3 regions of the Shewanella sp. SR44-4 genome follow, and region 1 is predicted to be linked to each of the others. Evidence: predicted binding sites of a transcription regulator. Region 1 holds the regulator's gene; each other region holds the start of a gene.
What was found. Region 1 encodes NrdR, which represses ribonucleotide reductase genes. Its sites were predicted from a motif close to AAACACNANATNTNGTGTTT; they were not measured.
Positions count from the first base shown of each region.

Region 2: a site for NrdR is predicted at 1,866-1,885, ahead of nrdD (anaerobic ribonucleoside-triphosphate reductase). Genes of this name have one in related genera too.
Region 3: a site for NrdR is predicted at 1,985-2,004, ahead of nrdA (class 1a ribonucleoside-diphosphate reductase subunit alpha). Genes of this name have one in related genera too.

Region 1 is NZ_JACJDU010000005.1:88,423-92,646, forward strand. It holds gene ettA (energy-dependent translational throttle protein EttA) at 1-462, opposite strand, end outside; gene glyA (serine hydroxymethyltransferase) at 724-1,977, shown strand; gene nrdR (transcriptional regulator NrdR) at 2,092-2,541, shown strand; gene ribD (bifunctional diaminohydroxyphosphoribosylaminopyrimidine deaminase/5-amino-6-(5-phosphoribosylamino)uracil reductase RibD) at 2,606-3,751, shown strand; gene H5125_RS04160 (riboflavin synthase) at 3,815-4,224, shown strand, end outside.
Region 2 is NZ_JACJDU010000021.1:40,632-44,855, forward strand. It holds gene H5125_RS11650 (DEAD/DEAH box helicase) at 1-121, opposite strand, end outside; gene rssA (patatin-like phospholipase RssA) at 305-1,249, shown strand; gene nrdD (anaerobic ribonucleoside-triphosphate reductase) at 1,901-4,018, shown strand; gene nrdG (anaerobic ribonucleoside-triphosphate reductase-activating protein) at 4,018-4,224, shown strand, end outside.
Region 3 is NZ_JACJDU010000003.1:174,219-178,442, forward strand. It holds gene ubiG (bifunctional 2-polyprenyl-6-hydroxyphenol methylase/3-demethylubiquinol 3-O-methyltransferase UbiG) at 108-830, shown strand; gene H5125_RS02960 (HAD family hydrolase) at 954-1,616, shown strand; gene nrdA (class 1a ribonucleoside-diphosphate reductase subunit alpha) at 2,210-4,224, shown strand, end outside.

The sequences.
Region 1 (4,224 bases):
GGGCAGACGTAATGCGTTAGCTGCACGTTCAAGAATATGATCAAGATTATGCGCATCTTGAGATTGGATGATGGCTTCTAATTCGCCTTGCTCTTTTGCAAGTGCGTCGAAGTCTGCATCGGGCTCAGCATAAGCAGAATAGACCTCGTCTAAGCGTATTAGTGCATTTTTAGCTTCGCTTAGGGCTTCTTCGACGGCTTCGCGCACAGTTTGTTGTTCGTTTAAGCGCGGCTCCTGCGGTAAGTAGCCAATTTTTAACCCAGGCATTGGGCGTGCTTCACCTTCAATTTCGGTATCTATTCCCGCCATGATGCGCAGCAATGTTGATTTACCTGAACCGTTTAACCCGAGCACACCAATCTTAGCGCCAGGAAAGAAGCTTAACGAAATGTCTTTTAATATTTGCTTTTTGGGTGGGACAATTTTACCCACACGAAGCATGCTGTATACAAATTGAGCCATAATTATACTGTCTAATTGTCAACAAAGATGGTGATAATTCTACTGTATTATGTGCTGAACTCAACAGGCAATTGTGTGATTTTATCTAGCGTGCTTTTTAGACTCAATTCGCTAAACAATCTGCTAGCTTGGTGTTATCAACATGAATCGTTTTGTATTCAGAACACAGTGAATTTCATGTTGTTTGTACTGTAAATCATTATCGTTGCAGAGTAGAATACCGCGCAACCCTACTATATAGATAATGATGTTGGAGCTACCATGTTGAAGAAAGCGATGAATATTGCGGATTATGATCCAGAATTATTTAAAGCCATTGAAGATGAAACTTGTCGTCAAGAAGAACACATTGAATTGATTGCATCTGAAAACTATACCAGTCCACGTGTGATGGAAGCGCAAGGTTCTCAGTTAACTAACAAGTATGCTGAAGGTTATCCAGGCAAGCGTTATTATGGTGGGTGCGAATACGTTGATGTTGTTGAAACATTGGCTATTGAACGCGCAAAAGAATTATTTGGTGCAACTTATGCCAACGTACAGCCTCATTCAGGCTCACAAGCAAACAGCGCAGTGTTTATGGCGTTGTTACAACCGGGTGATACTGTTTTAGGGATGAACCTTGCTCATGGTGGTCATTTGACCCATGGTTCACCAGTGAATTTTTCAGGCAAGCTTTATAACATCATTCCTTACGGTATCGATGAAGCTGGCAAAATTGATTATGACGAAATGGAACGTTTAGCCATTGAGCATAAGCCTAAGATGATGATCGGCGGGTTCTCTGCATTTTCAGGCATAGTCGATTGGGCTAAAATGCGTGAGATTGCTGATAAAGTTGGTGCTTATTTGCTTGTTGATATGGCTCACGTTGCAGGCTTAGTGGCTGCAGATGTTTATCCAACGCCAGTCCCACATGCACATGTGGTTACCTCAACAACTCATAAAACATTAGCGGGTCCGCGTGGCGGGATTATTATTTCTGCTGCCGATGATGAAGTGTTGTATAAAAAGTTGAACTCAGCGGTATTCCCTGGTGGCCAAGGTGGCCCTTTAATGCATGTAATCGCAGGTAAAGCGGTTGCATTTAAAGAGGCATTAGAGCCAGAGTTTAAAGTATATCAACAGCAAGTGGTTAAAAACGCTAAAGCTATGGTTGAAGTATTTTTAGCTCGCGGTTACAAAATTGTTTCTGGCGGTACAGAAAACCATTTAATGTTGGTTGATTTAATTGGTCGTGATTTAACCGGTAAAGAAGCAGATGCTGCATTGGGCAATGCCAACATTACCGTCAACAAAAACTCAGTACCTGATGATCCACGTTCACCGTTTGTCACCTCTGGTGTTCGTATTGGAACGCCAGCAATTACTCGTCGTGGTTTTAAAGAAGCAGAAGCGAAAGAATTGACCGGTTGGATTTGTGACATTCTTGATGATGCATCTAACGCCGAAGTGGCTGAACGAGTGAAAGGTCAAGTGTTGGCATTATGTGCCCGATTCCCTGTATACGGTTAATCGTCACTTGATGCCTGTTGAAAAGGTTTAGGTTAACCTTGCTCAACAAATAGGATAAACTTTAATGGCCGCTAATTGTTAGCGGCCATTTTGTTTTTTTCTGCAGGAGGTTCAATGCATTGCCCTTTTTGTAGCGCGACCGATACCAAAGTTATAGATTCTCGATTAGTGGCTGATGGTCACCAAGTACGTCGCCGCCGGGAATGTACCGAATGTCATGAACGTTTCACCACGTTTGAAGGCGCAGAATTAGTCATGCCTAGAGTCATCAAACGTGACGGCACTCGACAACCATTCGATGAAGAAAAATTGCGTGGCGGCATGCTACGTGCGGTCGAAAAACGCCCGGTCTCAATTGATGAAATTGAACAAGCATTGACTAAAATCAAATCAACACTGCGCGCGACAGGTGAGCGTGAGGTGAATTCTGAAATGATTGGTAATCTGATGATGGAACAGTTGATGAGCCTTGATAAAGTGGCATATATCCGCTTTGCATCGGTTTATCGCGCATTTGAAGATGTATCCCAATTTGGTGAAGCCATTGCTAAATTGCAAAAGTAATGCTGCTTAATAATATCTGTTTTAATGGTTTTAATGGCATTTAAGCAATAAGAGATTATCTCCCATGTCTAACTGGTCTACCTTTGACACCCAAATGATGAGCCGTGCCATCGCGCTTGCCGAGAAAGGCCGTTATACCACTCGGCCAAATCCTTGTGTTGGTTGTGTCATTGTTTATCAGAATAAGATTATTGGTGAGGGTTATCATCAACGTGCTGGCCAAGGACATGCCGAAGTTAATGCGCTGAAAATGGTGCATGATAATGGCTTGTCTGCTGAAGGTGCCACGGCGTATGTCACTCTTGAACCTTGCAGTCATTATGGCCGCACACCACCTTGTGCTTTAGGCTTAATTAATGCCAAAGTTGCCAGAGTTGTGGTATCGGTGACCGATGCAAATCCACAAGTGTCTGGTCGCGGTATAACCCTGTTACGTGAGGCTGGTATTAACGTTGATGTTGGATTGCTCAGCGAACAAGCCTATGACCTTAATCTGGGTTTTATGAAGCGGATGAAAACAGGACTTCCTTGGATAACGGTAAAGATAGCAGCCAGTTTAGATGGTAAAACGGCTCTGTCTAATGGCGTGTCGAAGTGGATTACTGGCAGTGCAGCAAGAGCTGATGTGCAAAAATACCGCGCTAGTCATTGTGCATTAATCACTGGTGTTGAAACCATTCTTGTCGATGACCCAAGCCTTAATGTGCGCTATGAGGCGTTAGGTGAGTTAACCACTCGCCATACAAAAGATGAAATCTTCCAACCTCTAAGGGTTGTGCTCGACAGTCGCGCAAGATTAACAGCAACACAGCAATTATTTTCAATTCAAAGTCCTATTTTACTGGTTTCTGGCTGTAATTATCCCGAAAGCACCAAAGCTGCATTTCCCGATCACGTATCATTTCTTCAGTTAACGTGTGACTCGTCAGGCAGAATCCCATTGTTAGCTTTGCTAACATATTTAGGTCAGCATACTAATTCTGTTTTAGTTGAAGCCGGTGCTACCTTAGCCGGAGCATTTGTCGCCCAAGGGCTCGTTGATGATATTGTGCTTTACCAGGCGCCTAAACTATTAGGTAGCCACGGACGTAATATGTTGCAGTTACCTAATTACAGTACAATGGAGCAAACGCCGGCACTGCAATTAATTGATGAACGCAACGTTGGACAAGATAAGCGTTATATCCTCAGATATAATCAACCCTATTAATGTGCGTGTTGTTCAGTCCAAAACCTGAGCAACAGCAAAGTTTAACTGCAAAAAGTGAGTATTATGTTTACAGGAATAATCGAAGCCCTTGGCACATTACGTAAAATTGATCGCAAAGGTAACGATATCCGCTTAACAGTTGCCAGCGGTAAGCTGGATTTAACCGACGTAAAGCTAGGTGACAGTATAGCAACCAATGGCGTGTGTTTGACCGTTGTTGAGCGTTTAGGTGATGGTTACGTGGCTGATATATCAGCTGAAACCGTTGACTTAACTTGCTTTAGTCGTTATCAGGTCGGTCAAAAGGTTAATCTTGAGAAAGCGGTTACGGCAACCACTCGATTAGGTGGACACATGGTAAGTGGACACGTTGATGGCATTGCAAAAGTTGAGCAATGCGCTTACAGAGGTAAATCACTAGAGTTTTGGTTATCAGTACCGGCCCAATTAAGTCGCTATATTGCTCACAAAGG
Region 2 (4,224 bases), on a different contig from region 1:
AATCTTTACCTGATAAGGCAATGGGAAGTGCTTGCGCTTGAACATCGGTAGGCGTAGAAATGCCAAGGTGCTTTAGACTGTCAAGCAGGCGCTTGTCCAACGAAAAATCGGTAAATTGCAAAGGTAAATCCCCTAAAAAATGATAGCCGACGATTATAGCTGTTTCACCTTGCTATAGCCAACAAGAGTCGCTTTAGTTATGCTATTTTTTAGCTTTATATTATGGCCTGAGTTCGACGTCGCTATTGGACGATTCAGGCGGGCGTATCGTAAAATTGAATACCGAGCATGGAAGGAACGAAAGATGACAAAGCTCACCGTGGGATTAGCGCTAGGCAGTGGAGCCGCTAAAGGTTGGGCACATATTGGGGTATTGAATGGTTTAGCCAAGTTAGATATTTATCCTGACAAAGTGGCAGGTTGTTCGGTAGGGGCATTAGTGGGTGCTGCCTATGCCAATAATCATTTGGGTGAACTTGAAACCTGGGTGAGTGGATTTTCAAGTTGGGATGTACTCGGGTTAATGGATTTAGGCTGGCGAAAAGGCGGACTTATCAGTGGTGAAAAAGTATTTGATGTATTGGCTAATCGTATTGGCGACCTTAACATTGAACAGCTGAATCGTCCCTTTGCTGCAGTCGCGACAGATTTATATTCTGGGCAAGAGATTTGGTTTAAAGAAGGTGACTTACGCCATGCGGTTAGGGCTTCATGTTCAATGCCGGGCTTTTTACCCCCAGTACAGCAAGGGCATCGCTGGGTTGTGGACGGTGCGGTAGTGAATCCTGTGCCGGTATCATTAGCTCGCTCTATGGGCGTTGATGTGGTTATTGCGGTGGATTTAAATGGCCATCGTCGTGGCCAAATGCACTTAATCCCAGAGCAAGTAAAAAGCCGCAAAGCCACTAAGTCTGAACCTATTGATGAAAAGCGCGAGCTTGAATCTGGCTTTATGGACCTATGGGGTAAAGGCAAAGATTATATGAATGGCTTAACCGATAAATTCTCTTTAGGAAGTTCAAAATCCCATCCGGGTATGCTGGCGGTGATGTCACAATCGATGGATATTTTAGAACAACGCCATAAACGTTCACGCCTAATGGGCGAGCCACCTGATATTTGCATCGTACCTGATGTGGGTGATATTGGCACCATGGAGTTTCATCGCGCTAAAGAAGCGATTAAAGCAGGTGAGCAGGCTGTAAGTGATATTAAACATTTAATCGAAGCGACCTTAAAGAAATGTTGAAGCAGTATCGAATATAGTGGTGTGTTTATGATAAATACACCCGTTGATTGCCGCTGTGTGAATATTTGCTATTTTATCGGTATTTGTCATTAAATCCGCGTTTGTTATTCAACTAGGGCATTGTCTAACCTGCGCAGTCTGATGTAGTTGATAAGATTATTCACTCTCTCATAGTTAACTCATGGTGTTTTAGTCATTATCTAGTAGTGACTTGCCCGCAATGATCTATCCGCAATGGTCTACCCGCAATTATCTAACGATAACTACCGAGTCATTAGATACAGTGGGTACGTTATTTATGTTGTTGATCTAGCCATTTAAGGTTCGATCAATGACTTAATACCGTCATTCAGCACCATTTTAAGTTGTCAAATACAACCCTTATGGCGTTTGCACATCAGATTATCGATTCAGCAAAGCATCCCAAATCGCTAAATTATGTCGATTTTATCCCCTTGTATTAGCCTGTCAAAATTAGTTGCTATTCCTACAATATCTATCGTTGATAGCAAGTGTTTTTTCAATATTAAGTACTGCCGACAATTATGATCTGGATCAAGGTATTACTCCGCGTAAATGTGTCTAATACACTCTATCTTGTGTTGTGCGTGTATTAAAGCGCTATATATAGTGCTTGTAAAGGATGGTTGTATGCTTGTAGTAGTGAAAAGGGATGGATGCCGAACTGCGTTTGATGGATGTCGAATCAAAGAGGCTGTTGTGGCAGCAATGGAGTCTGCAGGTATAGCCGACCATCAATATGCACAGCAGTTAGCGCAGACGGTAGAGCAGCAAATGGCTGTGAAGACCGAAGTTGATATTCACGAACTACAAGATGCAGTTGAAAATTTATTAATGTCGGGCCCGTTTAAGTCGGTGGCGCGTCATTACATTGAGTACCGTCACGATAGAGATAAACACCGTGAAACCCAGAGTAAATTAAATTGTGCTATTCGCGGTTTAGTTGAGCAATCGGATAGTGCGATTTTAAACGAAAATGCCAATAAAGATGCCAAAGTCATCCCGACCCAGCGAGACTTATTAGCGGGCATTGTGGCCAAGCATTATGCCAAAACCCATTTACTGCCAAAAGATGTGGTCGCCGCCCATGAAAAAGGCGAAATTCACTATCACGACTTAGATTATGCGCCTTTTTTCCCGATGTTTAACTGCATGCTAATTGATTTAGCCGGCATGTTAACGCATGGTTTTAAAATGGGTAATGCTGAAATAGAACCGCCTAAGTCTATCTCAACTGCCACTGCTGTTACGGCGCAAATTATTGCCCAGGTCGCGAGCCATATTTATGGTGGTACCACGATTAACCGTATCGACGAAGTGTTAGCTGAGTTTGTGCAAATCAGTTACCAAAAGCACCTTAGCGTCGCTAAAAAATGGCAAGTGGCTGACGTAGAAGGTTATGCCATGACGCAAACCGAAAAAGAGTGTCATGACGCATTCCAGTCACTTGAATATGAAGTGAATACCTTGCATACCGCTAATGGCCAAACGCCATTTGTCACATTTGGTTTTGGTTTAGGCGTGTCGTGGGAGTCGCGTTTAATTCAGCAATCGATGTTAACTGTACGTATGGCGGGTTTAGGTAAAAATCGTAAAACAGCAGTCTTTCCAAAATTGGTGTTTGCCATTAAAGATGGCGTGAATCATAAAGCGACTGATGTTAATTACGATATCAAAAAGATGGCCTTAACGTGTTCAAGTATGCGCATGTACCCAGATATTCTCAATTATGATCAAGTCGTGAAAGTCACCGGTTCGTTTAAAACCCCAATGGGATGTCGCTCATTTTTGGGCGCCTATGAAGAAAATGGTCAATTGGTCCATGAAGGCCGCAATAATCTAGGTGTTGTCAGTCTTAATTTACCGCGTATAGCGTTGGAAGCAGGTAAAGATGAACAGCGTTTTTATCAAATACTCGATGAGCGTTTGTTAATTGCCCGCAAAGCCTTAGAAACGCGTATTGCCCGTTTAGCCGGAGTCAAAGCACGAGTGGCACCAATCCTTTATATGGAAGGCGCCTGTGGTGTGCGCCTAAATGCGGATGATGATGTGAGCGAAATCTTTAAAAATGGCCGGGCATCAATTTCGTTAGGGTTTATTGGTCTTCACGAAACCATTAATGCTTTATATAGCAATGCTGAACATGTGTTTGATAACACACAATTACGTGATAAAGCTGTCGCCATTATTAGTCATTTAAAGCAAGCCACTGAGTCTTGGAAACAACAAACAGGTTATGGCTTTAGTTTATACAGTACCCCAAGTGAAAATTTATGCAGCCGTTTTTGTCAGCTTGATACTACCCAGTTTGGCGTAGTGGCAGGTGTGACCGACAAAGGCTATTACACCAATAGTTTTCACTTAGATGTCGAAAAGAAAGTAAATCCTTTTGATAAGATTGATTTTGAACAACCTTATCCAGCGATCGCTAATGGTGGGTTTATTTGTTACGGCGAATATCCCAACATGCAGCACAATATTGAAGCGCTCGAAAACGTTTGGGATTACAGTTATAGCCGAGTGCCATATTACGGCACCAATACTCCCATTGATGAGTGTTACGATTGCGGTTTTATTGGTGAATTTAATTGTACTAGTAAGGGCTTTGTGTGCCCTAAGTGTGGTAATCATGAGCCAAGCCGAGTGTCTGTTACCCGTCGCGTGTGTGGTTATTTAGGTAGCCCAGATGCACGACCATTTAACTTCGGTAAGCAAGAAGAAGTTAAGCGTAGAGTGAAGCATTTATAATGCATTACAGTGCATATCATAGCGTTGATGTGATCAACGGCGAAGGCACCCGCTGTACGTTATTTGTCAGCGGTTGCGAGCATGGTTGTAAAGGTTGCTATAACCAAAGTACTTGGCGTGTAGATGCTGGCCATATTTTTAGCCAAGCACTAGAAGATCAGATTATTGATGATTTAACCGATACTCGTATTTACCGTCGAGGCTTG
Region 3 (4,224 bases), on a different contig from region 1:
TTTTATGAGCAAGCGTAAACGGCAAAAGCCATTGTTGACTACTATTCGCAAAGGTTATCGCTATAATAGCGACCATACTTTATTACACACTACACTTAGGTTACGTTATGTCACACGCTGAACAATCGACACCCAATGTTGATCCACTCGAGATCGCAAAATTTGAAGCCATGGCGCAAACGTGGTGGGATCTCAATGGCGAGTTCAAGCCATTACATTTACTTAATCCACTGCGTTTAAACTACATTGACCAAACCGCTGAAGGTATTTTTGACAAAAAAGTACTTGATGTTGGCTGTGGTGGCGGTATTTTGTCAGAAAGTATGGCGCGCCTAGGTGCTAACGTTGACGGTATTGATATGGGCAACGCACCACTTGAAGTGGCAAAACTACATGCTTTAGAGTCTGGTGTTACGGTTAATTACCTCAAAACAACAGCCGAAGCACATCGCGATAACCACCGCGAATATTATGATGTGGTCACTTGCATGGAAATGCTCGAACATGTACCCGATCCCCAATCGGTTATTCAAGCCTGTTGTGACATGGTTAAACCAAATGGTTTTGTGTTTTTCTCAACCATAAACCGTAATATGATGTCGTATTTAAAGACGATTATCGGCGCAGAGTATTTATTAAAAATGCTGCCAGTTGGTACTCACGATCACAGCAAGTTTATTCGCCCATCGGAACTGATGGCATTGGTCGATAACACTGACTTATTGTGTAAAGATGCGCTGGGAATTACCTACAATCCATTGTCGGGTGTGTTTAAGTACACTAAAAGTGTCGATGTAAATTATATGATAGCCACTCAAAAAATTGATTAATCATCCAGGTGATTCTTTTCAACATTTCAATGTGAATGCACCACAATAGCGTTATGTTGTGCCAATAACGCTATAAAGGGCTTGCACTGTCTATTGTTATTTTCTCTCGTTAGGAGCTAGCCCTTGCATAAACAAGATATAAAAGGAGTGCTGTTCGATTTAGACGGTACCTTAGCCGATACCGCACCAGATTTAGTACAGGCATTGAATCTCAGCTTGGATGAAGCCGGTTTTAACGTCCAACCGCTTGACTTGATGCGCCATGCGGCATCACATGGCAGCTTATATTTAGTTAAAACGGCCATTCCAGATGCCGATGAACAAGTACAAATTACCATCCAGCAAGCACTACTTCAGCATTATGCCCGTATCAATGGTGACAACAGCCGTTTATTCGCTGACTTACCCGAACTATTATCCTTATTTGATGCCCGATCGATTCCTTATGGCGTAGTGACCAATAAGCCGGCTCGATTTGCCAGGCCATTAGTGGAAAAGCTTGGTTTAACTCATAAATTGAAAACCATGATCAGTGGTGATAGCACTCGTCACTCTAAACCTCATACCGCACCAATGCTGTTAGCAGCACAACAAATTGCCATTGCTCCTCAAAGTATCTTATATCTAGGTGACGCTGAACGTGACTTAGTCGCCGCCCACAATGCCAGTATGTTAGGCGGCGTTGCGTTATGGGGTTATTTATCTGCGACAGACAAACCTGACACATGGCCAGCAGGCAAACAATTTCAACACGGAGCCTCACTTAAACAGTTTTTCACTGATTAATGACAATGTTCGACATCGGTTTAGCGGGTTAATTTTTGGGTAAATGAACAAAGCATGAGTGAAGTTTAACGGGTCTTATTAAGCTTAAATGTACAGTTAACAGTCATCAATTTCTACCCGATCAAAACCAACAAAAGATCAACCAATAAACGGTCCATTTTTTTTGATCGCTGTTTATTTTAGCGATCAAATTTTTATCATTTGATGGATTAAAAAATATCATTTATCAAAAACTCTTTATGAATTTGGGCTCTAGGGTTAGTTGTCACTAACCCTGCCGTTTATCCTCAAGTTATCCACAAGAAGTTAATGAAATTGTGGCTTGCAATAAACCTCAAACCTCACTATCTTGTATCTTAGATTTTAAATAACACCATATCTTGTGTGTGGCTGACAATCAAAACACTACTCCACGACGTTCCAAAGGATGTAGTGGCTAACTGAACGTACTGGTGTTTAACTACCACGTTGTGAGTACATCAGGTTGATTGTTTTAACATGGAATTGTTTTGTAACTGGTTCGGATCGAATCAAGCAGCACTGCATCCAACAACAGATCACATGATTAGATATAGAACCAAGGCCTCTCTTCAATGAATAGCAATATGACAGTCACTAAACGCAGTGGCGAACGTGAATCTATCGATTTAGATAAAATTCATCGCGTGATCACTTGGGCAGCCAAGGGATTAAAAAACGTCTCAGTATCTGAAGTAGAACTTCGATCTCATCTGCAGTTTTTTGATGGCATTCCAACAGAAGCCATTCATGAAACGATCATTAAAGCTGCGGCTGACTTGATCTCTCCAGAGTCACCTGACTACCAATTTGTGGCTGCCCGCTTAGCGGTGTTCCACTTACGTAAAAAAGCGTTTGGTCAATTTGAACCACCAACGTTATATGACCATGTCACCAAATTAGTTGAACTGGGTAAATATGACATGCATATCATGGCTGACTACAGCCGTGAAGAATTGGACACTCTCGACACCTATATCGATCATTGGCGCGATTTGAACTTCTCTTATGCCGCGGTAAAGCAACTTGAAGGTAAATACCTGGTTCAAAACCGTGTCACCCATGAAGTGTACGAAAGCGCCCAGTTTTTATACATATTAGTCGCTGCATGTTTGTTTGCCCGTTACCCAAAAGAAATTCGTTTGAAGTACATTAAAGACTTCTATGACGCGACGTCTCTGTTTAAGATTTCTTTACCAACACCAATCATGGCCGGTGTGCGTACCCCTACACGTCAGTTCAGCTCATGTGTATTGATTGAGTGTGATGACAGCTTAGATTCAATCAATGCGACTGCATCGTCTATCGTTAAATACGTTAGCCAACGTGCTGGTATTGGTATTAATGCGGGTCGTATTCGTGCCCTTGGTAGCCCTATTCGTGGCGGCGAAGCATTCCACACCGGTTGTTTACCATTTTATAAGTATTTCCAAACTGCGGTGAAGTCGTGTTCTCAAGGCGGCGTACGTGGCGGTGCAGCAACTCTTTTCTATCCTTTATGGCATCTAGAAGTTGAATCGCTATTAGTACTAAAAAACAACCGTGGTGTTGACGACAACCGTGTACGTCATCTTGACTACGGTGTGCAGTTAAACAAATTAATGTACCAACGTTTGATTAAGGGCGAATATATCAGTCTATTCAGCCCATCAGACGTGCCTGGTCTTTACGATGCATTCTTTGAAGACCAAGTTGAGTTTGAACGTTTATACCTTCAGTATGAACAAGACAGCAATGTCCGCAAAAAACAAATTAAAGCGGTTGAACTGTTTTCATTGATGATGCAAGAACGTGCTTCTACTGGCCGTATCTACATTCAAAACGTCGATCACTGTAATACTCACAGCCCGTTTGACTCTAAAGTTGCGCCAATTAAGCAATCTAACTTATGTTTAGAAATTGCTTTACCGACTAAGCCACTTAAAAACATCGATGATCCAGACGGTGAAATCGCGTTGTGTACCTTGTCAGCACTTAACTTAGGCGCAATTAAAGATTTATCAGAGCTTGAACCATTAGCTGATTTAGCTGTTCGTGCGCTAGATAACTTACTTGATTACCAAGATTACCCAATTAAAGCTGCGCAAACGAGTTCAATGAACCGTCGTACCTTAGGTATTGGGGTGATTAACTTTGCTAACTATTTAGCTAAAAACGGTAAAAAGTATTCAGACGGTTCAGCTAATAACTTAACTCACAAAACCTTTGAAGCGATTCAGTTTTATTTACTGAAAGCGTCGATGAACTTAGCAAAAGAGCAAGGTGCATGTCCGTTATTCCACGAGACAACTTATTCGAAAGGTATTTTACCTATCGACACCTACAAGCGTGATTTAGACAAGATTTGTGACGAGCCATTGCACATGGACTGGGAAAGCTTACGTAGCGACATTAAGCAGTACGGTTTACGTAACTCAACTTTGTCTGCGCTAATGCCGTCTGAAACCTCATCGCAAATTTCAAATGCGACTAATGGTATCGAGCCTCCACGCGGTTTAATTAGCGTTAAAGCCAGTAAAGATGGTCAGTTAAAGCAAGTCGTTCCTGATTTTGAATTACTGAAAGATAAGTATGAACTGCTGTGGAATAT